Linked DNA regions of Haloactinospora alba. The protein of the gene in region 2 interacts with the protein of the main gene of each other region in a pairwise test. Links are inferred from orthologs where the notes say so. Each region holds a gene or a part of one and is shown on either strand. Other genes may lie near its edges.

Region 1 (15,830 bases), 1.7 Mb from region 2 along the record:
CAGTGCCGGCCACGGCCCCTGGAGCAGCGCGACCAGGACCGGTACCGCCCCGCCGATGTACGTGCCGACCGTGGGGATGAACTGCGACAGCACCCCCACCCACAGCGCCAGCGCGAACGCGTAGTGGACGTCGAGGACCAGCAGGGCGACATAGTGCGCTGCCATGGAGATCAGCGCCAGCAGCGCCCGCGAGTAGATGTAGCCGCCGGTCTTGCTGATCGCGATCTCCCAGGCGCGCAGCACCTCCCGCTGGCTGCGCGGCGGAAGCACCGAGCACAGCGCGCGCCGGAATCGCGGGCCGTCCGCGGTGAGGTAGAAGGTGAACAGCGCGATGGTGAGCCCGTTGAACAGCAGGACGAGGAGCTGGGTGCCGGCCCCCCACGCGTTCCCGGCCAGGCTGGACGCGTACTCGTCGAGCCGCCCGCTGGCGTCCGCGACCTCCCGCAACAGGGTGTCCGGGGCGAAGTCGGTGTTGAACGTGTCGTTGACCCACGCCAGCAGCTCTCGGGTCATCGCGGGCAGCGTGTCGGCGAAGTCCAGTATCTGGCCGATCAGCATCGCGCCCAGGACGGTGAAGAACGAGAAGATGATGCCGAAGGCCACGAGCATCACCGCACCGGTCGCCAGCCCTCGTGGCCACCGGTGCTGGTTCAGCCAGTTCACCGCCGGTTCCAGGGCGAGCGCGAGGAACAGCGAGATCAGCAGGAGGACCAGGAGCCCCTGAAGCTGCAGGAACAACCAGCCGGCCACACCGACGGCGAGGACGATACCCACCGCCAGGATCATGGCCCGCGGTAACCACGCGGGCATCCCGCCCTTGTTCGGGGAAGTCATGGCTCGAGGCTATGAGCTGCCCGCGGTCGTTGTGCGCATTTCGGGCGCACCCCGCGGCGTTGCCCCGTGGTACTCAGGGGTTGCGTTTGTTGCGTGCGGTCCACTCCCGCATCCGGTTCGGGTAGCCGACCACCTGCACGTCGTACACCGGAAGGGCGAGTTCGTGCGCGACCCGCCGAATGACCTCCGGCGATCCCACGCGGCGCCGCGTCCACTCCCCGTCGGTGGCGACCGCGACAGCGGTGGTGCTCGTAGCGAACGTCTCGGGCTCGACGAAGAACTCCACGCCCACCCTGCTCGTGGCGAACTCCTTGAGCGCCTTGATGTCGGAGTCCTCGGCGGCACGGTCGAACCGGGCTTTGCTCTGCCGTCTCGCCTTGCGCAGCCTGAACCGGTCTCGCCATCCCATGGTCGTCGCGCTCCCGTCGGTACCGCAGTGCTGGTACGTCTCGGTATCTCGTGATCGCCTCGAACCTGCTGGAGTCGATTCTATCCGTCGTACCATACGGAGTTTTCGCGGATCTCCTGCTTTTGTGTGACTGCGCTGCTACATTCGGTCGTATCCCGTGCTGAGGAGGGGGAGGCAACGGGTCCCCCGGCCGGAATACGGAAAACCCCGGCCCTGCCGGTGGGGCCCGGCGCCGTCGGCACCAGCCGCCGCGGAGGGAGGTGACCGGGTGGCCACGTTCGTGGGGCAGCGGGCCCATCGGGCTGTGCGTGGCCGGCGGGACCCCTCCGGGACCCGTGCCGCAGCCCTCGGCCGGCGGACGCCGTGGCGCGGCCCTCCCAGCCGCCCGCCCGCGCTGCCGCGGGTGGGCGCTCGCCACCGCCACCCGCGGCACGGGCCGGAGCACTCGCCAACGGGACACACCCGTGCGCTGCCGCGTACGGGCGGCTATGCCTACACCAGAAAGGAGGACGGCGCGTCCTCCTCCACCTGACGGTGGGGAACTCCGCGCCAACCGTTCGATGACACTGTGGACGTGGGTGGACAACGCCGCGCAGGAGCTGCGCGCGCACGGGAACACGGCTCTGGCCGAGGCAGTGGAACGGATGCCGCAGCTCGCCGCGGCGGGCGACGTGTCCCAGATCAACGCCGAGCTGCCGGTTGCCCTGCGCTCCGCGCGCTCCCTCGCCGGACACGAGTGGGTGGAGAGCTATCTGGAGCACTGGCCGCTCGCGGCGCGCGTGGGGGACCGGGGAGAGGGCACCTCGGTGCTGGAGGAAACGCAGTCCCGGGTGCGCGCGGCCCACGCCCCGGAAAGGAACGAGGGGTGCCCCCCGGCCGTGTGCGCCGCGGAGAACGTACTGGTCTGCCAGTCCAACATCGACGGTCCGGGGTACGCGGCGGACCGGGCCGCGCTGTTGGCCGAGGCGATGGCGCACACCCGTCCCGGGGAGCCCGCCTGGGAGTCGCTGGTACTGGCCCACTGCGACATGCTGGTTGACGACGAGCGGCCCGACGAGGCCGTGCGGAACCTGGACGTGCGGGCGGAGGAAGCCCGGGCCGCTGGTACCGACGTGAGCCCGGCCTACGGTTTCGGCTACCTTCGTGCGCTGCGTCACCAGGACCGGTACACGGAAGCGCTGCAGATCCTGGACCATCTCGCCGCGCTCAGCACGTGGCCCCGCGGCGCGGCCAACGCCGACGCCCACCGCCGGCTTCGCCTCGAACGGTCGCGGCTGGTGGCCTGGCTCGCCCGGACCGGACAGTGTTCCCCGCAGGAGGCCCGGGAGGCGCTTCCCGACGTCGGGGAGGCGGAACAGCACCCCCGGTTGCGTCCCGGATGGGCGGAGGCGGCTGAGCACCTCGTGGCGGTGGGTGCGCTCGACAACGACTGGCAGCTCGGGGTGCGGATCACGACGTGGTCGCGCTACTGCGAGCGGGTGGGCGCGTACCGCCCGTGCCTGGAGCTTTCCCTGGCGGCCGCCCGGCTGGCGGCGGCCCGCGGAGCGCGCTGGACCGCCCAGGGCGCCCTTCAGCGCGCCCGGCGGGCCCTGGCGGCGGTGCGCCGCAGCGATGACATGGCGGCCGACCTGTCCGAAGCCCGGGAGGAGGTCGACCGCATCCCCCCGGTCGAGCTGCCGGTTCCCGCCGGGGACGCGCTCGACCACCTGCGCCAACAAGCCTCGCAGCACCGGGACCCGGAACGGCAGGCCGACGTCGTGGTGGCCGCGCTGGCCCAGCGTCCGGACGACAGTTCCCTGCTCAACGCGCTCGGTCAGGTGGGAAGGACGCTGATGCTGACCGACGCGGCGGCGGAGCCGCACTGGCGGCACGTGCACCAGGCGCCGGGCGACCAGAAGGCGGCGCTGTCCCTCCTGGAGACGTTGCTCCGCGACAACGACATGGCCGGCGTGCGTACGCTGGTGCGGACGCTGACCGAGGCCGCTGCCTCTCCCGAGCCCACCCGCTGAGGCGGGTGACGGGTCAGGAGGACACGGCCCCTCCCGAGCGGAGCAGGGAAGCTCCCGCCGAGTACCGGAGAGCCGCGGTGGGAAGCCCGGCGCGCCTCCCGCTGGCGAGGACCACGGTGCTTCCCGTGGGCGACGCGTCCCGGTCGGGGAATGTTCCGATCCTGCGCAGCGTCTGTGCCGCGACCGCGTCGGCGGCGGTGAACAGGGGAACGTCAGGCCCCAGCGCGGCGGAGATACTGGCGCTCACCAGGTCGTAGTGGGTACAGCCGAGGACGACACTGGTGGTGTCGCCGGGAGTGCGTTCGGCGGCCCGCCGTACCGCCCCGGCCACCGCGCGCCGGTCCGCGCTCTCGACGGCCTCGGCGAGCCCCACGCACGCCACCTGGGCTACCGCCGTGTCCGGGGCGAAGGACGCTATCAGGCTGTTCTGGTAGCGGCTGTGCGTGGTTGCTGCGGTAGCCCACACGGCGATGGGGGAACCCGCCTCGGCGGCGGGTTTGATCGGTGGAACAGTGCCGACGACGGGAATGTCGGGTTCGAACTCGGCGCGCAGCGCGGACAGTCCGTGTACCGACGCGGTGTTGCAGGGCACGACCACCGCATCGGGGCGCGGGGCCGGAGAGCCGTCGCTGCCGGCGGCGGGAGGCGGATCCATCGCCGCTCGCGCTCCCGCCAGTGCGCGTCCGATCACGTCCTCGGGGGAGCGCGGTCCCCACGGCATGTGATCGGGGTCCATGGACAGCACGAGGTCGGCGTCGGGGCGTGCGGCGCGTAACGCGGCAGCGGTCGACAGCATCCCGAGCCCGGAGTCAACGAGAGCGATGCGCACAGCTCGAGCATACGACGTCCGCCGTGTTACCCGGAACGTTGCCACCTCTACCGCCGGTCGGTGCGAGCGGACACACAGTAGGGGTGCGGCGGAGCGGCGGGAACGGTCCCGCGACGCGGCGCTGGCTCCCCGCAGCGGCCCGGCGATTCCGGAGGCAGGCCGAGAAGAGTGATGTGGGGAATAGGCGGCGGCTGCCAGCATTACCAGAAGGTAGGAATAGAGTGTCTGATGGCCCCAGGCGCGCTCCGGCGCGCTGGCCGGCAACGCCGATGGCGCTGTAGCGCCGGAAGAAGCAGGTGCCCGTGACTCCACCGCAGCGAAACTTCGCCGACCACATCGCAGCCGTGCAGCAGCTACGGCGTGACTTCGCCCAGCTTCCCGAGGACGCGCCAGTGCGGCTGGCCAAACCGACCTCTAACCTGTTCCGGTTCCGCGACTCCTCGGCCGCGCGTCCCCTGGACGTCAGCGCGTTCACCTCGGTGCTGTCCGTCGACCCCCGGGAACGGGTCGCCGAGGTGGGCGGTATGACCACCTACGAGGACCTGGTCGCCGCCACCCTGCCCTACGGGCTGATGCCGCTCGTCGTGCCGCAGCTGCGCACGATCACGCTGGGCGGGGCCGTCACCGGACTGGGGATCGAGGCGTCCTCGTTCCGGAACGGGCTGCCGCACGAGTCGGTGCAGGAGATCGAGATCCTGACCGGCTCGGGTGACACGGTGGTGGCGCGGCGGGACAACGAACACCGCGACCTGTTCTACGGCTTCCCGAACTCCTACGGCACACTCGGCTACAGCCTGCGGCTGCGTATCGAACTGGAGCCGGTCAAACCGTACGTGCACCTGCGCCACCTGCGTTTCGGTGACGCCGACTCCGCGATGGAGGCGTTCACCCGGATCTGCGCCGACGCCGAACACGCGGGGGAACGGGTGGACTTCGTCGACGGGGTCTCCTTCGCGCCCGACGAGCTGTACCTGACCCTGGCCTCCTTCGTGGACACCGCGCCCTGGACCAGCGACTACACCGGGACCGACATCTACTACACGTCCATCCCGCGCTACGCGGACTCCGCCCTGGGCGACTATCTGACCACCCACGACTACCTCTGGCGCTGGGACACCGACTGGTTCTGGTGCTCACGCGCGTTCGGCGTGCAGCACCCGGCCGTACGGCGGTTCTGGCCGCGGGCACTGAAGCGCTCCGACGTCTACCGCAGACTGGTGGCACTGGACCGGCGCACCGACGCCAGCCGGTTGTGGAACCACTACCGCGGCCGTCCGCAGCAGGAGCCTCTGATCCAGGACATCGAGGTCGCCGCCGACCGTGGGGCCGAGTTCCTCGACTTCTTCCACTCCGAGATCGGGATGAGCCCCGTCTGGATGTGCCCCATCCGGCTGCGGGAGCGGGACGCGGAGGTCACCGGGGACTCCCACGTGTGGCCGCTGTACCCCCTGGAGCGGGACCGGCTGTACGTGAACTTCGGGTTCTGGGGCATGGTTCCCATGCGGCCGGGGCAGCGCAGAGCCCACCACAACCGACGGGTTGAGGAGGAGGTGTCCCGGCTCGGCGGGCACAAGTCGCTGTACTCCGACGCCTTCTACTCCGAGGAGGAGTTCTGGCGCTCGTACAACGGCGACGGGTACCAAAAGCTCAAGGACACCTACGACCCGCACGGCCGGCTCCTCGATCTGTACGCCAAGTGTGTCGGCAACAAGTGAACGCGCCCTCCGCGAGACGGTGGCGTGTGGTGAGGAGGAAACGCCCATGCGGCTTGCCGAGATCTTCGAACGTGTCGTCGGTCCGGAGGCGCCGATACGCTTCCGCGCCTACGACGGCAGCGTGTCGGGCGATCCGGACAGCGAGGTCGCGCTCGTCATCCGGACCCCGGTGGCGCTGAACTACCTGGTCCAGGCCCCGGGGGCCCTGGGACTGACCCGTGCCTACGTGGCAGGGCACATCGACGTCGAGGGCGACATGTACACCGCGATGCGGCGCATGTCCGACGTCGTCCTGGAGGACGGGAACAAGCCCTCCGCGCTGGAGCTGGCGAGGATCGCCACGAGTATCGGGTGGGTGAAGTTCGTCAACCGGGTCCCGCCGCCTCCGCAGGAGGTGCGCACCTCCCGCCTCTTCGGCAGGGGGACCCGGCATTCCAAGGGGCGGGACGCCGAGGTGATCCAGCACCACTACGACGTCTCCAACGCGTTCTACGAGCTGGTACTGGGTCCGTCGATGACCTACACCTGCGCCGTGTTCGACTCCCCGGAGGCCTCGCTGGAGAGCGCCCAGTTCCGCAAACACGACCTGGTCGCGCGCAAGCTCGACCTCCAGCCGGGTATGCGGCTGCTGGACGTCGGCTGCGGATGGGGCGGTATGGTCATGCACGCCGCCCGGGAGTACGGCGTGCACGGCCTGGGAGTGACCCTGTCCAAGGAACAGGCGGACTGGGCCAGCGCGCGGATCGAGGAGGAAGGGCTGTCCCACCTCGCGCAGGTGCGCCACATGGACTACCGGGACGTGCCGGACGGCATCTACGACCGGATCAGCTCCATCGGCCTCACCGAACACATCGGGAAGGGGAACGTCCCCGACTACTTCGCCGGGCTGTACACCAAGCTCAAACCGGGCGGCAGGCTGCTCAACCACTGCATCACCCGCCCGCGTAACGACCAGCCGGCGATGAAGCCCGACGGGGTGATCAACCGGTACGTCTTCCCGGACGGGGAGCTCGAGGGTCCGGGCGAGCTGCAGACCATGATGAACGACACCGGGTTCGAGATCCGGCACCAGGAGAACCTGCGCGAGCACTACGCGCTGACGCTGCGCCAGTGGTGCGCCAACCTCGACCGCAACTGGGAAACCGCGGTGAAGGAGGTCGGTGAGGGCACCGCCCGGGTGTGGCGGCTCTACATGGCCGGCTGCATCCTCGGGTTCGAACGCAACGTGGTCCAGCTCCACCAGATACTCGGGGTCAAACTGGCGGGAACGGACGCGAACATGCCGCTGCGGCCGAATTTCGTGTAGGCCGGAGAATGGCCGGATCGGGCCCGTCCTGCCCCGACGCGCGGGGCAGGACGGGCATCATGGAGACATGCCAGACAACGACGGATCCGGTGCCAGCACCGAACGGACCAAACGACTCGCCATAACGCTTATCGACTGCTACACGCGTAAGGACCGTGAAGGGCTGCAACAGGCGGCTGCGGGAGCCGCGGACGACGTCGCTGACGTCACCTCCGAGCTCAAGGTCTTCGCCTCCCTGCTCACCCGGCGGGTCCAGGAGACGGGGGTCGTGTTCAAACCCGCGGACTCCCGGGAGGCCGTGGCGGGGGCGGTCGCGGACATGCTGCCCCCGGAGGTGGAGTTCGCCGTGGTGACGGCGTGGGAGGCCTACTCCGTGGGAGAGGAGGAGACGGCCGAACGTTTCACCAACGGTGATCCCACGATCTACATGCACATGCTCGCCGCTTTCTCCTCCGCGATCGGACTCGCGGTGTACAAGGAGGCCGAGCTGGTGTCCACACTGCGTATCGCGGCGGGACTGGAGGAGTAGGCCGCTGTCCGCCACCACGCAGCGGGTGCGCGGGCTGAGAGTCCGGTGAGGAAAGGAGGACAGGGGCTGTCGTCTCCGGCCAACGGCCCCGGCCCCGATGAACGCGCATCTGGACGGGCACCCGGTCGAACCCGACCAACCCTGGCCCAAGAGTCCGACCAACGTGCGGATCCGCTGTAACACGTGCGGGGAGCTGCGGTTCTTCGCCGACCGGCACGTGGAACACACCGAGGACTACAACCCGGGACCGCACTGCGCCACGTGCGGTGTCCGGATCGAGTTCCGGTGCACCGTGTGCGACTCCGTGTGGCGGCCGCTCTCCTGAACGACCGCCACGGCGCCGTTCAGCGGAGCTCGCGTTTCAGGATCTTGCCGGTGGCGGTCATGGGGAGCGTGTCCCGGAACTCCACCAGTCGCGGGTACTTGTAGCTGGCCAACTGGTCCTTGGCCCAGTCGATCAGGCCCTGCTCCGAGATGTCGGTGCCCTCCTCGGGGATGATGTAGGCCTTGATCTCCTCGCCGTGGGTCTCGTGCGGGACGCCCACGACCGCGGCGAGGCTGACCCCGGGGTGGGCCATGAGGACCTCTTCCAGTTCGCGCGGGTACACGTTGTACCCGCCCCGGATGATCATGTCCTTGGACCGGTCGACGATGAAGTAGAAGCCCTCGTCGTCCCTGCGGGCGATGTCTCCGGTACGGAACCATCCGTTGTGCATCACCTGGGCGGTGGCGTCCGGCCGGTTGTGGTAGCCCTGCATGACGCAGTGGCCGCGGACCGCGATCTCGCCCGGCCCCTCGCCCTCGACGTCGTTGAACTCCGAGTCGACCAGCTTCATCTCCACACCCCAGATCGGTCGGCCGATCGACCCGGGTTTGGCCTTGACCTTGGGGTTGTTGAAGGACACGACCGGTGACGTCTCGGAGAGACCGTAGCCCTCCAGGATCTCCACGCCCAGTTTCTCCTTGGCGTTCTTGACGACCTCGGAGGGAAGGGCGGCGCCGCCGGAGACCGCGGTGCGCAGGGTGCTGGTGATCCGCTCCATGTCGTGCTCGCCGGTGGCGCCGAGCAGCCCCCAGTACATGGTGGGAACACCGGCGAATATGGTCACGCCCTCCCGTTCCATCAGGGACAGCGCCTCGTCACCGTCGAAACGCGCCTGTAGGACCATCGTTCCGTGCCGGTACAGCGGGCAGTTCATCATCGTCGTCTGGCCGAAGATGTGGAACAGCGGAAGCACGCTGAGGAAGACGTCGTGGCCGTTGTCCGCGCCCTCGAACAGGGCGTCCGAGGCCACGGCGTTGAACAGCAGGTTGCCGTGGCTGAGCTTGGCCCCCTTGGGCTGGCCCGTCGTGCCGCTGGTGTAGATGAGTACGGCGGTGTCCTCAGCGCCGGTCTGGACCGCCTCGAAGTGCCCCGGTTGTTGTGCCAGGGCCGCCCAGAGGGTTTCCGCGCCGTCCACGGTGGACTCGGTGGCGCCCGGGGTGGGAGGCAGGTCGATGTAGGTCGTGCACGTGTCGACCTCGTTGTAGGCGGCGAACGCCCGTTCCCCGGTCGGCAGGTCCTCGGTTCCGGTGAAGGCGAACAGGGCCGAGGCACCCGAGTCCTCCAGGTGGAAGGCGATCTCCCGGCTGGTGAGCAGGATGTTGAGCGGTACCACGACCGCCCCCGCTTTGAGCGCACCGAAATAGACGAACGGGAAGTAGGGGGCGTTCGGGCACACCAGCGCCACCCGGTCACCGGGGCGGACGCCGCGGGAGACCAGGAGGTTGGCCACCTGGTTGGTGATGGTGTCGACCGTGGTGTAATTCAGCCGGAGGTCACCGAAGACGAGGCAGTCCCGTTCCGGGTTCTTCCGGGCGCCGTCTTCCAGCAGTACCGACAGGTTGAGCATCGCGTCTCCAACGGTTCACGTGTTCCGGACCACACTTTTTACTGTACAGTAACAATAGTTGTGGTGTCCGGGGCGGACGCGTCCCGTCCTCCCCGAGCCCGCACCCCTCCCGCCGCCTCCGCGCTCTCCCTCCCCGACCGCGGCCGACCGGACGAGACCGGGTGGTTGCGGTCGCGGGCGTCATCCCGCCAGCCGGACGGTCTCCCTGTCCCCGCGTCCCCCACGCGCCGCTTCGTCGAAGGGGTGGCCGGTCTCGCGCTAACCTTGAGGAACAGTCAATCGACTGGTGGAGACATCACCGCAGGCTCGGCCGTGGGGCTGCGATTGCGGGACGAGCGGAAACCTCCCCAGAGCGATGTGCCCCTAGCGCGACCCGTAGAGGACGATCAGCAATGACAGCGGCTAACGGAGACAAGGCAGCGAGCGACTCCTACGACGCCCGTGCCTTGCAGGAGAAGTGGCAGGAACGGTGGGCCAAGGAGAACCCCTTCGAGGCCAACGAGGATCCGGCCGACGAACGGCCGCGCAGCTATGTCCTCGACATGTTTCCCTACCCCTCCGGCGACCTCCACATGGGGCATGCCGAAGCGTTCGCCATGGGCGACGTCGTGGCGCGCTACCGTTTCCAGCGCGGCGAGAACGTCCTGCATCCGATCGGCTGGGACTCGTTCGGCCTCCCGGCGGAGAACGCCGCGATCAAGAACGGCACGCACCCCGCGGAGTGGACCTACGCCAACATCGAGAAGCAGGCCGAGTCCTTCCGGCAGTACGGTGTCTCCTTCGACTGGACACGCCGTCTGCACACCAGCGACCCGGAGTACTACCAGTGGAACCAGTGGTTCTTCCTGCGCTTCTACGAGCGCGACCTCGCCTACCGGAAGGAGGGCCTGGTCAACTGGTGTCCGCAGGACCAGACCGTGCTCGCCAACGAGCAGGTGGTCCAGGGGCGTTGCGAACGCTGCCACAGCGAGGTGGTGCGCCGCAGCCTCAACCAGTGGTACTTCCGCATCACCGACTACGCTGACCGGCTGCTGGACGACATGTCCCAGCTGGAAGAGGGCTGGCCGGAACGCGTACTCACCATGCAGCGCAACTGGATCGGCCGGTCCTACGGCGCCGACATCGACTTCACCATCGAGGGTCGGGACGAGCCCGTCACGGTGTACACCACCCGGCCGGACACCCTGTACGGGTCCACGTTCTTCGTGGTCGCCGCCGACGCCGCCCTCGCGGACGAGCTGTGCTCCCCCGAACAGCGGGCCGAGTTCGAGGCCTACCGGGAGCAGGCCGCGAAGCTCACCGACATCCAGCGGCAGTCGACCGAACGGACCAAGACCGGCGTGTTCCTGGGCCGGTACGCGGTCAATCCCGCGAGCCAGGAGCGCATTCCCGTGTGGGCGGCCGACTACGTGCTCGCGGAGTACGGGCACGGCGCGATCATGGCGGTGCCCGCCCACGACCAGCGCGACCTCGACTTCGCCTTCCAGCTCGGCCTCCCCGTGCGGGAAGTCCTGGACACCGGGGAGGGGAACCCGGCCGAGACGGGTGTCGCCACGACGGGCGAGGGCACGATGGTCAACTCCGGTCCGCTGGACGGGTTGGCCAAGGAGGAGGCCATCCGGCGCATGGTCGGCATCCTCGAGGAACAGGGCACCGGCAGGGGCGCGGTGAACTACCGGCTGCGCGACTGGCTGCTGTCCCGGCAGCGGTTCTGGGGAACCCCCATTCCGATCATCCACTGCCCGGACTGCGGTGAGGTCCCCGTCCCCGACGAGGAGCTCCCGGTGAAGCTCCCGGACGACCTGCGGGGCTCGGACCTGGACCCGAAGGGTGTGTCCCCGCTGGCGGCCGCCACCGACTGGGTGAACGTTGCCTGCCCGCAGTGCGGCGGGGCCGCGCAGCGCGACACGGACACCATGGACACGTTCGTGGACTCCTCGTGGTACCCGCTGCGGTACTGCTCACCGAACCTGGACACCGCCCCCTTCGACCCGGAGAGCGTGGCGAAGTGGGGGCCGGTCGACCAGTACGTGGGAGGGGTCGAGCACGCGACCCTGCACCTGCTGTACGCCCGGTTCTTCACCAAGGTGCTCCACGACATGGGCATGGTCGGCTTCGTCGAGCCGTTCACCCGGCTGCTGAACCAGGGGCAGGTGATCAACGGCGGCCGCGCGATGTCCAAGTCCCTGGGAAACGGGATCGACCTCGGGGAGGAGATCGACAACTACGGTGTGGACGCGGTCCGTCTGACCATGGTCTTCGCCAGTCCGCCCGAGGACGACGTCGACTGGGCCGACGTCTCCCCGGCCGCCTCCCTGCGGTTCCTGAACCGGGCGCTGCGGGTCATGACCGAGGCCGGAGCCGCGTCGGCACCGGGAACGGATCCCGCGGGCGGTGACACCGAGCTGCGCAGGACCACGCACCAGATCATCGACAAGGTCACCAGCTCGGTCGAGATGCAGCGTTTCAACGTCGCCATCGCCCGGGTCATGGAACTGGTCACGGCGACCCGCAAAGCCATCGACACCGGCTGCGGGGCGGCCGACCCCGCGGTGCGGGAGGCGGCCGAGGTCATCGCCGTCACCCTGTCCCTCGTCGCTCCCTACGTCTCGGAGGAGGGCTGGGAACGGCTGGGCCACACCGGATCGGTCGCCATCGGAAACTGGCGTACCGCCGAGCCGGAGCTGCTGGTTCAGGAATCCGTCACCTGTGTGGTACAGGTGGCCAACAAGGTCCGGGACAAGCTGGAGGTCGCCCCCGACGTCTCCGAGGAGGAGTTGGAGCGGCGCGCGCTGGCTTCCCCGAAGGTGCAGGGTTTCGTCGGAGACCGGGAGATTCGCAAGATCGTGGTACGCCCTCCGAAGCTCGTCAATATCGTGGTCGGCTGACTCCCGATGAGGCAGCGGCTCGACAACGCCCGCCGTACGTGGCTCTCCCCGCTGTTCCGGGAGACGCGGCGGATGGTGGAGCGGCCCCGGCCCCGACACTGGCTGTGGGCGGGCGCGGCGGCGGTCGTCATCGCCGCGCTCGCGACCGCCGTGGGGCTGGTCTGGCAGCGTCAGGAACCGGCGACCCAGGCCAGCCCCGACGACGCGTACGCGAGCGCCCCGGCCTGCGGTGCCCTCGCTTCGGACACCGTGGAGTCCGTGGTGCCGCGGGCGCTGCTGGAGACCAACGAGCACGGGCTGTTGGCGGGGTCGGACAGCGCCACGTGCGAGTGGACCTCCGTGGACTCCGCACAGGCGCCCGCGCGGGTCCTGCACGTCGACTACGAGGCCCACTTCACGGACAAGGCCGGGGGCGTCAGCGGGGCGGACGCGGCGCGCGAGGAACTCGCCCGTCTCACCTCCACCACCGGGATCGACAGGAGTGAACCCGTACCGTCAGTGGGCCCGGAGGCGGTGGTCTGGTCGAGTACACCGGGGGCGGGTTCGGCCGAGGTGGCGTTCCGACGCGACAACCTGGTGGTACGCGTCTTCTACAGCGGCGAGGAGGCCGACGGCGGGGACGCGCTCTCCTACGGCGAGGCGCGGGATGGCGTCTCCTCGGTCGCCGACCGGATCGCCTCCGCCCTGTAGCTTCCACGTTCCTGCACGGCCGCGGCGGGAAGCGCGTGTGTCCGCGACCGCACGCCTGGCCCGTCCGGCGGAGGCGGGACGCCGCGAGGTGCTCCGGGGAGGGCGGAGCCCCGCCGGGGCTCCTGGCATAGTTGGTGCGGGCGTGGTCCGGCACAGCGGCGGAGCACGAGGACATTCGGAGACGTTCCACGAAGGGGAGGCGCCCCATGGGCCAGCCACCTTCCGGCGGTCCCGACCAGAGGCCCGGGCCGCTGCCGCAGCGGCCGGCTCACCCCCATGCGGGTTCGGCACCGGAGAGCCAGTCCGCGGCGGGAGCGTCTTCCGCCGCGACGTTGGCCTCCAAGCGGAGCCGGGGGTGCGCGGTGGCCATGGTCGCCGTCCTGGCCGTGCTGGCGTTGCTGCTGGTGGCGGGAGGCGTGTGGGCGATCGTCACCCTCACCACCACCAGGAGCGAGTTCGGCGGCGCTCCGGAATGCACCGTCGCCGAGGGCGAGGTCCTGGAACGGCTGGTGGCCGACTACGACACCGAGACGGCCGAGCCGATATCCGGACTGGGCCAGCGTCGGGACGGCCGGCAGTGCAAGTGGACCACCTCCGAGGACGGTTCCGTCGTCCCCGCCGCCGCGCGGCTGGTGATGGTGAGCAGTACCGGCGGTTGGAGCGACGACGGTAGCGCGGACGCGGCCGAGATGCTCCGGGCCGAGTCCGAGGAGCACGCACCGGAGGAGCTCTCGGGGATCGGGGACGAGGCCCGCTCCTGGTACGAATTCGACTCGGGTTTCACATGGGGGTGCGTGGGGGTGCAGGTGTCCAACCTGTACACCGCGACGTGCTACACGGCGTCGGTCGACTTCCAGGCCAGCTCGTCCATCCCCGATGAGGAAGTCCTGTCCGAGGCTGAGGAACTGGCCGAGGCCGCGGTACGGCGTGCCGCGGACGGTGCCTGAGACCCGTTCGCCGGCGCGGGGGAGCGGACGGTGCGGCGCGCCCAGGGGAGCGTTCGGCTCAGACCCGGCGCATGACCGCGACGACCTTGCCCAGGATCGTCGCCTCGTCGCCGTTGATGGGCTCGAAGGACGCGTTGCGCGGCATGAGCCACACGTGCCCCTTCTCCCGTTTCAGCTCTTTGACGGTGGCCTCCTCGTCGAGCAGCGCGGCCACGATGTCACCGTTGTCGGCGTCGGGCTGCTGCCGTACCACGACGAGGTCCCCGTCGGTGATCGCGGCGTCCACCATGGATTCTCCGATCACGGTGAGGATGAACAGCCGGCCTTCGCCGACGAGCTGTTTGGGGAGGGTGAGAGTGTTCTCGACCGACTCCTCGGCCAGGATGGGGCCACCCGCGGCGATCCGCCCCACGACCGGGACGTCGGTGGAACTCGCGCTGTCGGAGGCCGGGTCCTCCGCCGCGTGCTCCCACGAACGGACCGGAGGCTGTCCCGGAATGCGAATCTCTACCGCACGTGGGCGATTCTGATCACGGTAGAGATAGCCCTTACGTTGCAAGACCTTCAGTTGATGCGCGACACTGGACGGACTCGACAGCCCGACCGTGTCGCCGATCTCCCGGATGGACGGCGGGTATCCGCGCTGCCGCACGTAGCGGTGTATGCAGTTCAGGACGCTCTGCTGCCGGGTTGTGAGGCTGGGTGCGCTGCTCGGCTGGGCGGAGGAGTTCCGGCCGCTGTCGCTACCCGAAACCGCAGGCCGGAACGCAGTGATGGAGACCCCGTCCGGACGAGGTTCCTGCGTCGGGTGGTTTTCCTCCGGCACAGCCGGCCTCCTCGGCGGTCGGTGTAAGGGCTATCGGCGGAATCTCACGGTCGGCCGTCTGGCGACGGTATCCGGTGCGCGTCAGTGAGCGGCGCGGGTACCGCAGCGGAACGTGTCTAGCGCTGATTCCTGCGATAAAGGATATCAAACAAAGGTTCGAATCGGCGATGAAACCGCGCCGATATACAGTTTTAATCGAACGTTAGTTCTAACGAATTGCGTTCTCAGGTGGGAACCATGTCTGAACCGGCTCTTTTCGACTGGACGGTGGAGATCCCCGAGTGGCGGGCGGACACTGAGGATCGCCAGGACAGCTGCGGGACGAGTCCCGTCGCGGGGTTGACGGACCTCCGCGCCGCGGCGGTGGGCGGTCGTGGCATGCGGCTCACGCGGCGCGGCCGTGTGGCTCTTGTCTCGGTGCTGTGCTTCGCGGCCACGGTCGGGGTGGCGATGGTGGTCATGACCGCCGTGGCAGCCGGGGCGTCCGCGTCCGGGCCTACCCCGAACGCGATGCTCCCGGGCTCGGCGACGACCACGATCACCGTGCGGGACGGCGATACGCTGTGGGGGATCGCCGAGCAGATCCGCCCGGGTGAGGATCCGCGCCGCACGGTGCACGAGATCGTGGAGCTCAACGACCTCTCCGACTCCACGCTGGTTCCCGGCCAGACCCTCGTCCTCCCCACCGCGGAGAGCCCCCGGTAGCGCCGACCCCCTCCGCTCCCGCGCCGCGGTCGGCGCGGTGGAGACCGATGTTCCGGGAGCCCGCCGGAAGACGGGGCCGCGCTGCCATGGTGGGCAAGCTCTCCTCGCGCATCGCCGGTGTCAGGAGTTGCGAACATCGGCCTGTGGTCATAAGTTAACCACAACATCTAGTGATGATCTTGGAAGCAAGCGTCCAAGAATTGTGTTGTTCCAGTTAGTTGGCGTGTGGAGACTCTGATCCACCCCAGGGG
Region 2 (15,677 bases):
GCGTCGGAGCCCGCGATCTCTCCCAGCCGTTTGATGACGTGCTGGGGCGCGACCTGGTCCTCGCCGGGCTCCTCGTAGCCCAGCGGGTAGACCTCGCGCAACCGGTCGAGCTGGGCCCACCATGCGGCGTAGTCGCCGTGGCGCCCGTTGGACTGGTCGTTGCGGACGGCGACCACCAGGTCGGCGAGGACCTCGCGGCAGTCCCCCACGATCGGGATGTCGGCGTGCCGGTTCTTGGAGATCTCGGCGGGGTCGATGTCGGCGTGGACGACCTTGGCGTCGGGAGCGAAGCTGTCCAGCCTGCCGGTGACCCGGTCGTCGAACCGGGCACCGAGAGCGACGACGAGGTCGGCCTTCTGCAGGGAGCCCACCGCGGCAACCGTCCCGTGCATGCCCGGCATACCCAGGTGCTGGGGATGGCTGTCCGGGAAGACGCCCCGCGCCATCAGGGTCGTGACCACGGGCAGGCCGGTGAGTTCGGCGAGCACCCGCAGCTCCTGGGAGGCTCCCGAACGCAGCACCCCGCCTCCCGCGTAGATCACCGGCCGGCGGGCTTCGGCGATCAGCCGGGCGGCCTCACGGACCTGTTTGCCGTGCGGCTTCGTCACCGGCCGGTACCCGGGCAGGTCCAGGCGCTGCGGCCAGGAGAACGTCGTCTGCGCCTGCAGCGCGTCCTTGGCGATGTCCACCAGAACGGGCCCGGGGCGGCCGGTGGAGGCGATGTGGAACGCCTCGGCGATGGTGCTCGGAATGTCCGCGGCCTCGGTGACCAGATAGTTGTGCTTGGTCACGGGCATCGTGATGCCGCAGATGTCGGCTTCCTGGAACGCGTCCGTGCCGATGAGCGGGGTCGCCTGCTGGCCGGTGATCACCACCATCGGCACCGAGTCCATGTGGGCGTCCGCGATGGGGGTGACCAGGTTGGTGGCTCCCGGACCGCTCGTGGCTATGCAGACGCCGGGGCGACCGGTCGAGTAGGCGTAGCCCTCAGCCGCATGACCGGCGCCCTGCTCGTGCCGCATGAGTACGTGGCGCACGCTGCCGGAGTCGAAAAGCGGATCGTAGGCGGGGAGGATGGCCCCGCCGGGGATTCCGAAAACCGTGTCGGCGCCGGCGTACTCCAGCGACTTGACCAGCGACTGGGCTCCGGTCATTTGCTCAGTCATTAATACGTCCTTAACCCAAGGCTCGTAATCGAGGTGTGCCTGACAGCAAAAAACCCCTCACCGCACCGTGCGGTTGAGGGGCGCGCGAAATGAGTACCGTGGTCAGCTCGCCGCGCGCCGACCAGGTACGAGAATGAGAGAGTTGCTTTGCACGCTTTTAACAATGGCGGACAGCAGAGCGAACCGTCAACTGAAACGCCATTTTGTCTCACCATATGAGACATCCCGGTTCACCATCCGACTGGACCGGAGACACTGCGCACCCGCGGCGGGACGCTTCGTATCCGAACGCGGGACGGGAACCCCGCGGGGGACCCACCGGGTGTCGTGCTGTTCTACAACGGGATGCTGGAGCCGCCGAGGAGCGCCTCCACCCCCTCGGCCACCATCGGGCGCGCCACGAGGAAGCCCTGCCCGTGGCCGCACCCCATCGAACGCAGTTGTTCGAGCTGCTCCGGGCGTTCGATGCCCTCGGCGATGATGCGCATGCCGAGATCCTGGCCGAGCCGGATGATCGTGTGCGTGAGCAGGGTGACGGTTCCGTCCGTTCCCAGGTCCCGGATGAACGAGGGGTCGATCTTGATCGCGTCCACCCGCAGCTCCCGCAGGTGCGCCAACGACGCGTAGCCCATACCGAAGTCGTCGATGGCCAACCGGATCCCGAGCCGCCGCAGTTCGGCCAGCCGCTCCACGGACTCGCCCGGGTTCTCCAGGAGTACCTCCTCGTCGACTTCCAGGGTGAGCACCTCCGCGGGTAGCCCGGTTTCGGCGAGCACCCCCGACACCGTCTCGACGAACCCCGTGGAGAGGATCTGCTTGACGGACAGGTTCACGGACAGGTCGATGTCCCAGTCCGAGGCCCGCCAGAAGGCGACCTTGGCGCAGGCCTCCCGCAGGATCCACTCCCCCAGCGGCACGATCAGACCCGACTCCTCCGCCGGACCGATGAAGGTCTCCGGCGGTTCCAGCTCCTCGCCGCGCCGCCAACGCACCAGCGCCTCGACCGCTGTCACCTGGGAATTCTCCAGATCCACCACGGGCTGGTACTCCAGTAGGAACGCGCCGTCCGCCAGTGCCTGACGCAGCTCGGTCTGCAGCTCCAACCGCCCGACCACCGTGGCGTGCATCTCGGCCGCGTAGATCTCCAGCCGGCCGCCACCACCGCGCTCCTTGGCACGCACCATCGCCATGTCGGCGTTGCGCAGCAGTTCACCGCTGTCCGTCATCCGCTCGGCGAACGCCACCCCGGAGCTGGCGGTCAGCAGCACCTCCCGGTCGGCGATGTGGAACGGTTCGGCGCTGATGATCCGGCCCAACCGTTCCGCGAGGTCCACCACCTGCTGGGCCTGGCGGCCCTCCTCGATCAGGACGGCGAACTCGTCACCGCCCCACCGCGCGAGCGTGGCGCCGACCCCGACGGTCACCCGCAACCGCCGCGCCGCCTGGGCGAGCAGGTAGTCGCCGAAGGTGTGCCCCGAGGAGTCGTTGACGGCGGTGAACCCGTCGAGGTCCAGGAAGATGGCGGCGATCTCGCCGGGAGGCCCCTGTCCGCGCTCCCGCCCGGAGAGCACCTCGCGGGTGCGCTCCTCCAGGTAGGCCCGGTTGGGCAGCCCCGTGATCCCGTCGTGGAACGTCAGGTGGTTGATCTGGTCCTCCAGCGCCACCTGGGCGCTGATGTCGCGGGTCGTCACCAGCAGCCGCTCCGGGAGTCCCGGCTGTTCGTACGGGGACGCCGTGGACTCCGTGTGGCGCCAGGTGCCGTCGCCCGCGCGCACCCGGACCCGCAGGTAGACGCTCGAGGAGCCGCCCCGGCGGAAGGTCGACACCGCAGCGGTCACCCGCGGCATGTCCTCGGGGTGGATGACCGTCGTGATGGGGTGGCCGAGAATGTCGTCCTGCTGGTACCCGAACGCCTCGGCCGCACCCGGGCTGACATAGTGCACCGTGGCGTCGTAACCGAGGATGAGGTTGACGTCACCGCTGTTGCGCGCGAGCTCGTGGAAGTGCCGCTCCCGGGTGAGCACCATCCGCGTCAGCGTGGAGTTCTCCTCCAGGAGGCCGCTGACCCGCACGAGCAGGACGAGCACCGACGAACCGGCCGCCAGCGGCAGGGCCGGAGCCACGTCGTCCAGCCGGAGGCCCGCCACGGTCAGCACCACCGCCGCGACGGACAGGGCCGCCGCCGCGGCGATCTCCGGGGCGAACCGGTACAGCCCGCGCCCGGTGATACGCCGCGGCGCCGCGGCCGCGGTGTCGCGGATCAACCACGGCAGGCTGCCCAGCAACGCGAAACCGAGGAACCGTACCGGGTACTCGATCCCCCCGGCGAGCGCGACACCGGTCAGACGGCTCACGGCTCCGATGAGATCGGCCCCGCAGATGATGACGAACGCTCCGATCGCCAGCAGGACCGCGCGCCGCGTGTTGTGCGGTGACATGAACACCAGCGGCGCGAGCAGGCACAGGACGGCGATGTCGGCGACCGGGTACACCAGGGCCAGTGCCAGGAATCCGGTCCCCTCTCCGAGCTCCTGGTAGAGAGGGGCGAACAGCAGCAGCCACACCACGGAGAAGAGCGCGGCTGCGCACACGTAGCTGTCCGTGACGTGCCGCAGAACCGGACGCGCCCCCTGCGGTAGGGGAGCGAAACGGATGAAACCGATCACGAACAGCGGCAGCGCGAACAGCGCGAACAGGTCACCGAAGCTCAGGGACAGCGCGGTGTTGACACTGAGCAGACCGGTGACGGCGTAGACGAACGCACCGGCGCACCACGCCAGCGCGGCGAACCCGAGGAAACGCAGCGCGGACACCGGATCCACACCGGGGGTCTCCTCCTGGTCGGGGCCGGCCTCCCCGACGCGCACCGCGCGTCGGCGGGCGGCGTACAGCAACGACGCCCCCGCCACGCCGGAAACGACAGCGGTCGGCCAGTTACCGAGCCAGGTCGTCAGCGACATTCCGCCGACCGCCACCAGAGTTCCCGACGCGTAGGCCACGGTGAGAACGAGGATGCCGCCGAGCCACACCCGCGAGTCCAGCCTCATCGCAGCGCTCCGTGGAACGCGGTCGAGGAAAGGGAACCGGTGCGTCTCGGCGCTACGACCGTGATCATGATTGTTGGGCCCCTCCCCGGCATCAGCGCTACGGGAGCGGGCGCCCGCCTCCTTCCGGCGTGAACTCGGGTGCTGGCGTGCCCACGAAACCATGTCCGGAGACAACGGCTCCGGTCCGTTCCGAGCACGGCGCCGGGATGCGTTCCCCTCCATGGCCGGGAGCGGGTGCCGGACGCCTCCCCGAGCAACGGCACAGTTCGCGTCGACTCGTTCTCGTGCGTTGGTTTCTCGCACAACAACGGTACTCGGCCAAGGTCACGCCCAGATAGAGAAGGGACAGAGACCCAGCGACAAAACAATCACGACCGGCTACGATGTGTGCTTTCTCTCCCGTGCTCAGGAAACCCCGAGTTTCTCCAGGATCAGCTCCCGGGCGCGCCCGGCGTCCGCCTGCCCCTGGGTCGCCTTCATCACGGCACCGACGAGCGCACCGGCCGCGGCGACCTTCCCGCCGCGGATCTTCTCCGCGGCGTCCGGGTTGTCGGCGATGGCCTGGTCCACGGCAGCGCCCAGAGCGGAATCGTCGCTGACCACCTGCAGGCCGCGCGTCTCCACGACCGTGTCCGGGTCCCCCTCGCCGTTCAGGACACCCGCGACGACCTGTCGCGCCAGCTTGTTGGTCAGGGTTCCCTCGGCGATGAGGGCGACGACCCGCGCCACCTGCGCCGGGGTGATCTCCAGCGCGTCAAGCGCGACCTCGTTCTCGGTGGCGTGCCGCGAGAGCTCGTTGAGCCACCACTTGCGGGCGTCGTCCGGCGAGGCACCGGCGTCCACCGTCGCGGACACCAGGTCGATCGCCTCAGCGTTGTCGAGGTCGCGCAGTTCCTCGTCGGAGAGGCCCCATTCGGCCTTGACCCGGGCCCGTTTCGCGGCCGGGAGCTCCGGCAGGCTGGCGCGCAGCTTCTCGATCCACTCGGAGTCCGGCGCGATCGGAACCAGGTCGGGGTCGGGGAAGTACCGGTAGTCCTGGGCCTCCTCCTTGCTGCGGCCCGCGACGGTGCTCCCGCTGTTCTCCTGGAAGTGGCGGGTCTCCTGCACCACTCGGGAGCCGGCGTCGAGCACACCCGCCTGGCGCTCGATCTCGAACCGGACGGCGCGGTCGACCGAGCGCAGCGAGTTGACGTTCTTGGTCTCGGTGCGGTTCCCCCACGCTTCCGCGCCGCGCGGCGTCAGCGAGACGTTGACGTCGCAGCGCAGCGAGCCTTCCTCCATACGCACGTCGGAGATCCCCAGTGACCGGGCGAGGTCGCGCAGCTCCCGCACGTACGCCCGGGCGATCAGGGGAGCCATGTCCCCCGCGCCCTCGATCGGTTTGGTCACGATCTCCAGCAGCGGAATACCCGCGCGGTTGTAGTCGACGATGGAGTAGTCCGCACCGTGGATCCGCCCTGTCGCACCGCCGACATGCGCGGTCTTGCCGGTGTCCTCCTCCATGTGCACCCGTTCGATCCCGATACGGAAGACCTGGGGCCCCTCCTCGGGGGAGTCCACCGTGACGTCGAGGTAGCCGTCGGTGCAGATCGGCTCGTCGTACTGGGAGATCTGGTAGTTCTTCGGCATGTCCGGATAGAAGTAGTTCTTCCGGGCGAACCTGCTCCAGGGGGCGACCGAGCAGTTCAGCGCCAGACCGAGCCGGATCGCGCTCTCCACCGCTGTCTCGTTGACCACGGGAAGCGCCCCCGGAAGGGCCAGACACACCGGGCACACCTGGGTATTGGGGGTCGCGCCGAACTGGGTGGCACAGGAGCAGAACATCTTCGACTCGGTACCCAGCTCGATGTGGGTCTCCAGACCGAGCACCGGTTCGTACCTGCCCACGGCGTCGTCATAGGCCACGTGGGCCGGCTCGCCGCTCGAGGTGGGGCCGTTCGCTACCGCGCCAACCATCGCCGCACAATCCGTTTCCGTGTTCTTCGTTTCCCCGCCGCGCGCTCCGCCGCGGCGTGCCCCGCCGGCCTTTCCCGGCAGGCCGTTCCTGCTGGAGGGACACCTCCCGCCTGTCCACGTAGCCTACCGATCCCGCAGGGCTGACGGTGACGTCCGCCGGGATTCCGGCAACCGGAACCATCCAGCACCATCGCACCGTGGCCGGGGGAACGGCCACAACCGCGGCCTTCGGGCGACCGGAACCGCCCCCACCAGCGGCGCACCGTTCCCGGTCCCCGAGGAGAGCACCGCCGGTTACGCGATTCCTCGCAGATGAGAAGCGGAGGCCACTCTCGCGGCACAAAACCGCGGGGAATATATCCGCGTCTTTTTGTCGAACCGTGTTGGAAGTCCGGAATCGGGTCGTTAGTATCGGAGCGCGCGGGAACCAACGATTCGCCGGCACGCGGTCCCGCTACGCGACACCGGCTGTCGTCACTCAGCGACGAAGAGAAGAAGCGCCGCTTCCCGCGCGGCCGATACCGCGCCGGGTGTCCGGTGCTCCGGTACCACACGCGCACCCGTCGGACTACGGCCATTGGCTGCTTCCCGCAGCCGGGAACAAGCAGCACGCATCCGATTTCGTACCTCTCCCCCCGGGACTGGATTTGACCAATATGACATTCCCCCCCTATCCCCGAAACCGTGCGCGAAAATCCGCCTCGGTGGCGGCCGCCACGACCGCCGCTCTCCTCGCGTTCGGTTTCGCGGCCACCCCCGCTGCCGCCGACGGCGCCGAAGGCACGTACGTCGGTAACGAGGCCAACGGCGTGGACGTGCACATGGGCGGTGACACGGCGGGTACCAGCCTGTTCCAGCTGGACCTGAAGGACGGCCCGATGCTGCGGACCTACTGCATCGACTTCGAGACCGACATCCGCGGCGGGGCCGACTACGAGGAGGACGAGTGGTCGGACTACCCCGGTAAGGGTGACTTCGCCGATCCGGCCAAGGTCCACTGGATCCTGCAGAACTCCTACCCCTCCGCCGAGGTCGGCGAACTGGCGGAGAAGAGCGGTGTCGAGGGGCTGAACCAGAAACAGGCCATCGCCGGCACCCAGGCGGCGATCTGGCACTTCAGCAACGACCTCGGCCTCGACGAGAAGAACGGCGAGAAGGTCACGGCCCTCTACGACTACCTGGTGGACAACGCCGAGGAGGTGAAGGAGCCGGAGGCCTCGGTGAGCATCGAGCCGGAGTCCGCGGAGGGCACCGCCGGCGAGGTGGTCGGCGAGTTCACCCTCAGCACCAGTGCCGAGTCGGTCTCGCTGGACGTGGACGCTCCGGAGGGGGTCGAGCTGGTCGACCCGGACAGCGGCGATGCCCTCTCCGAGGCCGCGGACGGCGACCAGTTCGGCTTCTCGGTCCCGCAGGACGCCGACAAGGGCGAAGCCACCGTCTCCACCTCCGTCTCCGCCGAGGTCCCCCGCGGTCGGCTGTTCCAGGGCGTCGAGGGGGAGGACCCCACCCAGACGCTGATCACCGCCGACACCGACGAGAGCACGGTGACCGCCCAGGCCACGGCCAGCTGGAAGGAGTCCGCGGAGAGCCCCTCCCCGACGGAGTCGCCCACCACCAAACCGCCGGAGGAGACACCGCCTCCCGAGGACACCGAGAGTCCCAGCCCCACGCCGACCCAGACCCAGGAGAAGCCCGCCCCGGAGAAACCGGAGCAGGATGACGAGGGGCTTCCCGTCACCGGTACGGCGCTCGGCGGCCTCGTGGCGGCCGCGGTGGCCGCGGTCGGCGCCGGCGGTGCCGCGATCTACCTCAGCCGTAAGCGCCGCAGCAACATGGCAGAGGAGTAAACCGGTAGGCCAGGGTCCGCCCCGGCTGACCAGAAGCGCCCGCCGCCTCCACGGAGGCGGCGGGCGCTCGTTTTTGCTGTCCGGCCGGTTCCGGCGGTGCCTCTCCCTACACCGCCACGGCGTCGCGGGTCAGCAGCGCTCCGCCGTTGTTCTGACCCAGGGCGGCCTCGACGGCGGCACCGACCCGGTAGGTACGGTCGTCGGCCAGCGCCGGGGCCATCACCTGCAGCCCCACCGGCAGGCCGTCCTCGGGCGCCAGCCCGCACGGCACCGACAGCGCGGCGTTGCCGGCGAGGTTGGTGGGGATCGTGCACAGGTCGGCGAGGTACATCGCCATCGGGTCCTCGGCGCGCTCCCCCAGCGGGAAGGCCGTGGTGGGGGTCGTGGGCGACACGAGCACGTCGACGTCGCCGAAGGCGGCCTCGAAGTCCCGTTTGATGAGGGTGCGCACCTGCTGGGCCGAACCGTAGTAGGCGTCGTAGTAACCGCTGGAGAGCGCGTACGTTCCCAGCATGATCCTGCGCTTGACCTCGGGGCCGAAGCCCTCCGCCCGGGTCAGCGACATGACGTCCTCCGTGCCGTGGTCGCCGTCGTCGGCGACCCGCAGCCCGTAACGCATCGCGTCGAACCGGGCCAGGTTGGAGGAGCACTCGCTGGGAGCGATCAGGTAGTAGGCGGAGAGGGCGGTTTCGAAACTGGGGCAGGAGACGTTGACGACCGTGGCCCCCAGGCTCTCGAGCAGCGCCACCGACTCCCGGAAACGCTGCATCACCCCGGGCTGGTAGCCCTCACCGTCGAGCTCGGTCACCACGCCGATGCGCATGCCCGCCACGTCGGCGCGGGTGGCGGCGTCCACCACCGGCGGCACCGGCGCGTCGATGGAGGTGGAGTCGCGCGGGTCGTGCCCGGAGAACGCCTCGTGCAGCAGTGCGGTGTCCAGCACGGTGCGTCCGAACGGTCCCGGCGTGTCCAGGGAGGACGCGAAAGCGATCACCCCGTAGCGCGAGGACCCGCCGTAGGTCGGTTTGGCTCCGACGAGGCCGCAGACGGCAGCCGGCTGGCGGATCGACCCGCCCGTGTCGGTGCCGGTGGCCAGGGGGGCCTCGAACGCGGAGACGGCCGCTGAGGACCCCCCGGAGGACCCGCCCGGCACGCGGGACAGGTCCCACGGGTTACGGCTGACGCCGTAGGCCGAGTTCTCGGTGGAGGAACCCATGGCGAACTCGTCCATGTTGGTCTTGCCGAGGATGACCAGTCCGGCGTCCCGCAACCGCTGGCTCACCGTCGCGTCGTAGGGGGGCTGCCATCCCTCGAGGATGCGCGACGCGGCCGTGGTCGGCATGTCCGTGGTGGTGAAGAGGTCCTTGTGCGCGATCGGGACGCCGGCCAGAGGACCGAGGTCCTCGCCGGCCGCCAGCCGCGTGTCCACGGCGCGGGCCTGCTCCATCGCCGCGTCGCGGTCCACGTGCAGGAACGCGTTGACGTTCCCGTCCACCTCGGCGATCCGGTCCAGATGGGCCTCGGTGACCGCGGCCGAGGAGAGCTCTCCGGAACGGATGGCGGCGCCGAGCTCGTGCGCGCTCATCCTGGTCGGATCGGTGCTCACTACTCCTCCTCCCCCAGGATCTGCGGGACACGGAACCGTTGGTCCTCCACCGCGGGGGCGCCCGACAGTGCCTGGTCGGGAGTGAGCCCCGGGCGGGCCTCGTCGGCTCGGTACACGTTGGTCAGCGGCAGTGCGTGCGAGCTCGGTGGAACATCGTCCGTGGCGGCTTCCTGGACCTTGGCCACGGAGGAGATGATCACGTCGAGCTGGGAGGCGAGCTGGTCCAACTCGTGCTCGGGCAGCGCCAGCCGCGACAACCGGGCGAGGTGCGCGACCTCATCGCGGGTGATGGCGGTCATGAATGAAAAACCGTTCCTTCGGTTACCAGCGAAAGATAATGACAGCTCAATCCTATTGCCGCTGCGGGGGAGCCGCGCCCAGTCCGCGTGTTCCGGCACCGCGGCCCCGCGGACGGTACGCGGCGCGGAACGGCGCGCGCCGGGTGTTCCGCGCCGCCGGGTCCGGGGCGTCCCGACGGCGCCGCACGGTCTCAGGCCGGGTGGGTGCTCCCGTCCACGGGAACCCCGACGCGTTCGTTGTGCTCCAGGAGCCACCTGGTGGCATCCGCCGGTTCCACGGGGGGAACGAAGAGCCGCCCCTGGGCCGCGTCGCACCCCAGTTCGCGCATCGCCTCGGCGACCCGGTCGTCCTCCACGCCTTCGGCGACCGCGCGCATCCCCAGTCTCTGGATCAGTCCCACCGCTGACCCCACGATGACCCGGCCGTCCGGCTCGTCGGCGATGCGGCGCACGAAGGAGGAGTCGAGCTTGACCTCCGACACGGGCAGACCGCCCAGCCGCGCCAGTGTGAAGTAACCGGTCCCGAAGTCGTCCAGGGCGATTCCGATCCCGAGGTCCGCCAGAGCGTGCACGGTCGGGGACACGACCTCGGCGTCGGACACGAGGACGTGTTCGCTGACCTCCAGCCAGAGCGCGGAGGCGGGGACGCTGTTCCTGCGCAGCGCGGATTCCACGATCTCCGGCAGTCCGGGGTCGAACAGTTCCCGCGCGCTCAGGTTGACGGCCACCGGTGTCCGAACCCCCTGGGAACGCCAGTGACTGACCTGCGACAGCGTGAGGTCCAACACCTCGCGGGTGAAGTCGCGCATGAGGGAGGACTGTTCCACGAGCGGAACGAACTCCTCGGGGGACAGGAGGCCGAACCGCGGGTGGCGCCAGCGGACCAGGGCCTCCGTTCCCACCACACGGTGACCGTCCGTACTCACCACGGGCTGGTAGAACATCTCCAGTTCCCTGTCGGCGAGGGCGCGGCGCAGCTCACCGAAGAGTCCCATCCGGACCGTGGAGCTGCGGTCCTTGTGCGGCGCGTACAGTTCGACACCGGTGCGCTGCTCCTTGGCGACGTACATGGCGACGTCCACACGCCGCATGAGCAGCTCGAAGTCGGGGGCGTGGTCGGGGTGGAGCGCGATACCCACACTCGCCTCCAGGTCGAACTCCATACCGTCGAGGTGGATCGGTTCCGCCAGTGCCACACGCAGCCGCGCGGCGACCTCACGCGCGGACTCGGCGTCCCGGACCCGCGGCAGGAGCACCGCGAACTCGTCACCGCCGAGGCGGGCCACCACGTCTCCCGGACGCACGCTGTGTGTCAGACGGTGGGCGGCGACCTGCAGCAGCCGGTCCCCCGTGGGATGGCCCAGCGTGTCGTTGACCTCCTTGAACCGGTCCAGGTCCAACAGCAGCAGCCCCACACGCCTGTCGTCGTGCGCTGCGTCCTCGAGTGCCTGCCGGGTGCGCATGGTGAGCAGCTTGCGGTTGGCCAGGCCGGTGAGTTCGTCGTGGTTGGCCTGGTACTCCCGCCGTACGGACAGGGTGGCGCTGCTGTACAGGGCGACGAGGGGGAACGCGAACAGCGGGACCAACCAGACGGAGTGGACCATCGCGATGACGACGAGCGGCGCCAGGCTGAGCAGGACACCGTTCACGAACAGCCGCTGTCCGATGTCCTTGGCCAGCATGGCGCTCAGCGTGGAACGCTCGTGCATCGCCACCGCGCACTCCACCAGCATCAGGTTGACCACGAAGTACGCCGCGGCGGCCAGTGCCACGACAAGCAGCTGCGCGCCCTCCGGGGTCCAGGAAACCGCCGGGGCCTCGGGGACGAGCAGCCACAGTACGGCTTCGGCGGCGCCGAAACTCACGATGTACTGGGCGAGGTTGAAGGCGGTGCGGTGCGGCGCGTGGCCACGCACACCCCCCGCCACCACGGTGGCGACAGCCTGGACCAGGCCCACCACGGGCAGCCCGTAGAAGATGAGCAGCGCGAAGGCGAACGGCAGCGAGGTGGGGGCGCCGTTGTCGTTCGGCATGCTCGGCGTGGTGATCGGCCGCAGCTCACCGACGACCACCATGCACAACACGACCCAGATCAGCGGCTGGAAGGCGAGACTCTGCAACCTGTCGGCACCGAGCCAGAACAGGGAGAGCCCCAGCAGTACGCCGCCGAGCGCCGTTACGGCGGAGAAGTAGCACCATAACGGCGTTCCGACCCTGGGGCCGATGTCCCGGGTGTTATTGGGGTCCTTCATCGCGTTTTCGGGCGCGGGTACCGTCGCTGTGCAGCGGACGGACGGACGCCCTCCTCCTTTCGCCCGGTGTAGGCGTGTCCGCTCACGCGCCGCGGCGGGTGGCCGGGGGTGGCCGGTGTGCCGCGACGCGCCGGGGGCGCGGACAGGGAAACTACCGGTGGTAGGCGGACCGATCCGAACGGTGACGACGTAGGGCATTTCGCCAACGTTCGCGCGCGGCCGCCTGCGGCCCGGTAGTGCGTCGTACGTGGCTCGGCCCGTGGCTGGTCTCCGGATGCGGCCCGACGCGCCGACGACCGCGGGGAGGTCGTCTGGTTCGGGCTCGCGAGCGGGCGGGAGACGCGGCGCGAACCGGGGCGGACTCCCGGACAGTGGACGTTCCGGACGTGGTTAGTTCGCAACGGAGCTTCCCGCCTGCCGCGGTGGGGGTGGGCACGTCCCTGGCGACGCCCCCTCCGTCGCCTCCGGTAGGAACGGGCCGGACGATGCCCGACAGGGGCGGGGTGCGGCGACACGCTTCCCGGGGGGAACAGCCGCACGCTCCGGAGTCCGGTGCTGAGGAAGCACCCTGACGTGGGTCGGCTGTCCTGTACGGGACATAACCACCGGGTCACCTCCTTCGTCGGTGGTGGCTGGTGCTGGTGGCGGGGGTCCCTCCCGGGGAGCGGCCCGCGCCGTCACTCACGGAGTGTCGCACGCTGTCACGGCCGGACCGGACGATGCCGCCCGCCACCACCCGCCGGTACCTGTCGTAACGCACCCGGGCGTGTGCCGGGTGCGGAATCCAGCGTACGTCCTTTCATCACCACATGTCGCCACGTAGGGACTTTAGGTGAAGCACGGCACCACAGCGGCGGAACCGTTCCGCTCGCGGACTGTCACCGGCGCTGGCGGCGCCGCGCGGAACCCGGCACCGCTGCCCTGCGCGGTTGACGGACGGTTACACCGCCATGTCCGCGCCCCTCGTGCACCGCGGTCACTTTCCGTGCTAAGTCAACCCGTATTGGCTGGCCACATCCGGCCCCTGCTCCAGCAGCACACGGAACCCCCCCTCGTCCAGGATCGGAACGCCCAACTGCGCCGCCTTGTCGTATTTCGATCCGGGGTTGTCACCTGCCACGAGGAAGCCGGTCTTCTTCGACACCGAACCGGTCACTTTCCCTCCCAGCTCGGCGATGGCCTCCTTGGCCTCGTCCCGGCTGTACTCGGCGAGCGAACCGGTGACGACCACGGTGACTCCCTCCAGCGTCCGGGGGCCGCTGTCGAAGCCCTCCTCCGCCATGCGGACACCCGCGGCGCGCCACCGCTCCACGATCTCGCGGTGCCAGTCGACGCTGAACCAGTCGACGATGGAACTCGCGATCGCCGGCCCCACACCGTCGACCGACGACAGTTCCTCCTCGCTCGCCGAGGCGATCGCGTCGATGGAACGGAAGTGCCGGGCCAGGTCCTCGGCCGCACGCGGTCCCACGTGCCGGATCGACAGGGCTACCAGCACCCGCCACAGCGGGCGCTGTTTCGCCTGCTCCAGCTGCAGGAAGAGTTTCTCCACGTTCTTCTTCGGCTCGCCCCGCTGGTTGGCGAAGAACGTGAGGACCTTCGGCTCGCCCGTGGCCGGATCGATCTTGGGTTCCGTGGTGTCCGGGTCGAGGACGTAGGTCTCGATGGGCAGCAACTGGTCGACCGTCAGGTCGAACAGTCCGCCCTCGTCCCGCAGCGGCGGGGTCGCGGGGGCCAGCGGCTGGGTGAGCGCTGTCACCGCGACATAGCCCAGCTCCTCGATGTCCAGCGCCTTGCGCCCGGCGATGTGGAACAGCCGCTCGCGGACCTGTCCCGGGCACGAACGGCTGTTGGGACAGCGGAGGTCGACATCGGCCTCCTTCTCCCGCCCCAGCGGTGTCCCGCACTCCGGACAGGTGCGCGGCATCGTGAAGGCGCGTTCCGACCCGTCGCGCAGGTCCGTCACCGGCCCCAGGATCTCGGGGATGACGTCCCCCGCCTTGCGCAGCACGACCGTGTCCCCGATGAGGACTCCCTTGCGCTCGACCTCCTGGGCGTTGTGCAGCGTGGCGAACTCAACCTCGGAACCGGCCACCCGCACCGGCTCCATGACGCCGTAGGGCGTGACCCTGCCGGTGCGACCGACGTTGACCCGGATGTCCGTGAGCTTGGTCGTCACCTCCTCCGGCGGATACTTGTAGGCGATCGCCCACCGCGGCGCCCGGCTGGTGGACCCGAGCCGGCGCTGCACGGCGATGTCGTCGACCTTGATCACGATCCCGTCGATCTCGTACTCCGGGTCGTGGCGGTGCGCGGCGTAGTACTCGACGTAGGACCGCACCCCCTCCAGCGTCTCCACCACGCGGTACCGGTCGCTCACGGGCAGCCCCCAGTCCCGCAGGGCGGCGTAGGCGTGCGACTGGCGTTCGAAGCTCGCTCCCTGGTGCACTCCCACCCCGTGGACGAGCATCGACAGGGGCCGGGTCGCGGTCACCCGGGGGTCCTTCTGCCGCAGCGAGCCCGCGGCCGCGTTGCGGGGGTTGGCGAACGGTGTCTTTCCCTCGTCGGCAAGCCTGGTGTTGAGGTCGTGGAAGTCTCCCCAGGGGAGGAAGACCTCACCGCGCACCTCCAGAACCTCGGGAGCGCGGCGCTGGCTCTGGTCCAGGTACAGGGGTACCGCTGCGATGGTGCGGATGTTGGGGGTGATGTCCTCCCCGACGCGTCCGTCGCCGCGCGTGGCGGCGCGGATGAGCCGCCCCTCCTCGTACACGAGGTCGACGGCCAGGCCGTCGATCTTGAGCTCACACAGGTAGGCGTCGATGGCGATCTCGTTCTGCGCCCGCTGGGTCCAGGAAAGCAGCTCCTCGGTGTTGAACGCGTTGTCCAGGCTCTGCATCCGCTCCAGGTGCTCCACCGCGGCGAAGTCGACACTGATCGGAGCGCCGACCTTCTGCGTCGGTGAGTCCTGGCTGACCAGGCTGGGGTACCGGTTCTCGATCCCCTGCAGCTCGGCCATGAGCTCGTCGTACTCGGCGTCCGAGATGACGGGGGCAGCCATGTAGTACCGGTAGCTGTGGTCGTCGATCTCCTGGCACAGCTCGGCATGGCGCCGACGCACCTCGGACGGGACCTGCTCACCGGTCGCCGGATCGTCCACGCTCACCAGTCCGGTTTCCTTTCGTCAGTCCTAACAGGGGTCGTCGCGCAGCACGCGGGCCGCTGTGCCGCAGGCCTCCAGCACCGCGCGGGCATGGTCGACAGGAACGCCGGCCAGCCCGCACACCGGAGTCACCGCTACTGCCACCGACAACAGTTCCGGCGCGAAACCGATCCGGTTCCACAGTTCGCGCACGGGGGCAACGTTAACGGCGGGGTCGGACAGATCGGTGTCCGTACTCGCCACCGTGCCGAGAAGAAGACCGACGCCGTCCTCCACGGCGGTGCCGACGGCGTCCTCGGCCCCGGTCGGTAGCGCCCGCGCGTTCAGGCTCAGCGCGCGTGCGC

Evidence for each region.
Region 1: the proteins of ligA (region 2) and leuS interact in binary tests that used the Escherichia coli proteins (3 or more experiments, as listed by UniProt). The link is inferred for Haloactinospora alba from one-to-one orthologs.

Annotation. Positions count from the first base shown.
Region 1 is NZ_VFQC01000001.1:2,475,702-2,491,531, reverse strand. The notes cover bases 9,583-12,663. They hold leuS (leucine--tRNA ligase), read left to right. Parts: upstream 9,583-9,915; coding sequence 9,916-12,411; downstream 12,412-12,663. Other genes in these bases: FHX37_RS11130 (hypothetical protein), read left to right, coding at 12,418-12,663. Also shown: FHX37_RS11180 (AI-2E family transporter), read right to left, coding at 1-834; FHX37_RS11175 (hypothetical protein), read right to left, coding at 908-1,243; FHX37_RS11170 (hypothetical protein), read left to right, coding at 1,804-3,252; FHX37_RS11165 (glutamate racemase), read right to left, coding at 3,266-4,081; FHX37_RS11160 (FAD-binding oxidoreductase), read left to right, coding at 4,384-5,796; FHX37_RS11155 (class I SAM-dependent methyltransferase), read left to right, coding at 5,843-7,102; FHX37_RS11150 (hypothetical protein), read left to right, coding at 7,170-7,631; FHX37_RS11145 (hypothetical protein), read left to right, coding at 7,729-7,956; FHX37_RS11140 (long-chain-fatty-acid--CoA ligase), read right to left, coding at 7,976-9,523; more of FHX37_RS11130, read left to right, coding at 12,664-13,101; FHX37_RS11125 (hypothetical protein), read left to right, coding at 13,308-14,048; transcriptional repressor LexA, read right to left, coding at 14,107-14,874; FHX37_RS11115 (LysM peptidoglycan-binding domain-containing protein), read left to right, coding at 15,112-15,579.
Region 2 is NZ_VFQC01000001.1:766,041-781,717, reverse strand. Bases 12,750-15,677 are described here. They hold ligA (NAD-dependent DNA ligase LigA), read right to left. Parts: upstream 15,337-15,677; coding sequence 13,162-15,336; downstream 12,750-13,161. Other genes in these bases: FHX37_RS03665 (methionine synthase), read right to left, coding at 15,361-15,677. In the rest of the region: FHX37_RS03705 (acetolactate synthase large subunit), read right to left, coding at 1-1,166; FHX37_RS03700 (putative bifunctional diguanylate cyclase/phosphodiesterase), read right to left, coding at 1,502-4,213; Asp-tRNA(Asn)/Glu-tRNA(Gln) amidotransferase subunit GatB, read right to left, coding at 4,619-6,169; FHX37_RS03690 (thioester domain-containing protein), read left to right, coding at 6,874-8,016; Asp-tRNA(Asn)/Glu-tRNA(Gln) amidotransferase subunit GatA, read right to left, coding at 8,123-9,601; Asp-tRNA(Asn)/Glu-tRNA(Gln) amidotransferase subunit GatC, read right to left, coding at 9,622-9,921; FHX37_RS03675 (putative bifunctional diguanylate cyclase/phosphodiesterase), read right to left, coding at 10,113-12,173. UniProt on the Escherichia coli protein: DNA ligase that catalyzes the formation of phosphodiester linkages between 5'-phosphoryl and 3'-hydroxyl groups in double-stranded DNA using NAD as a coenzyme and as the energy source for the reaction.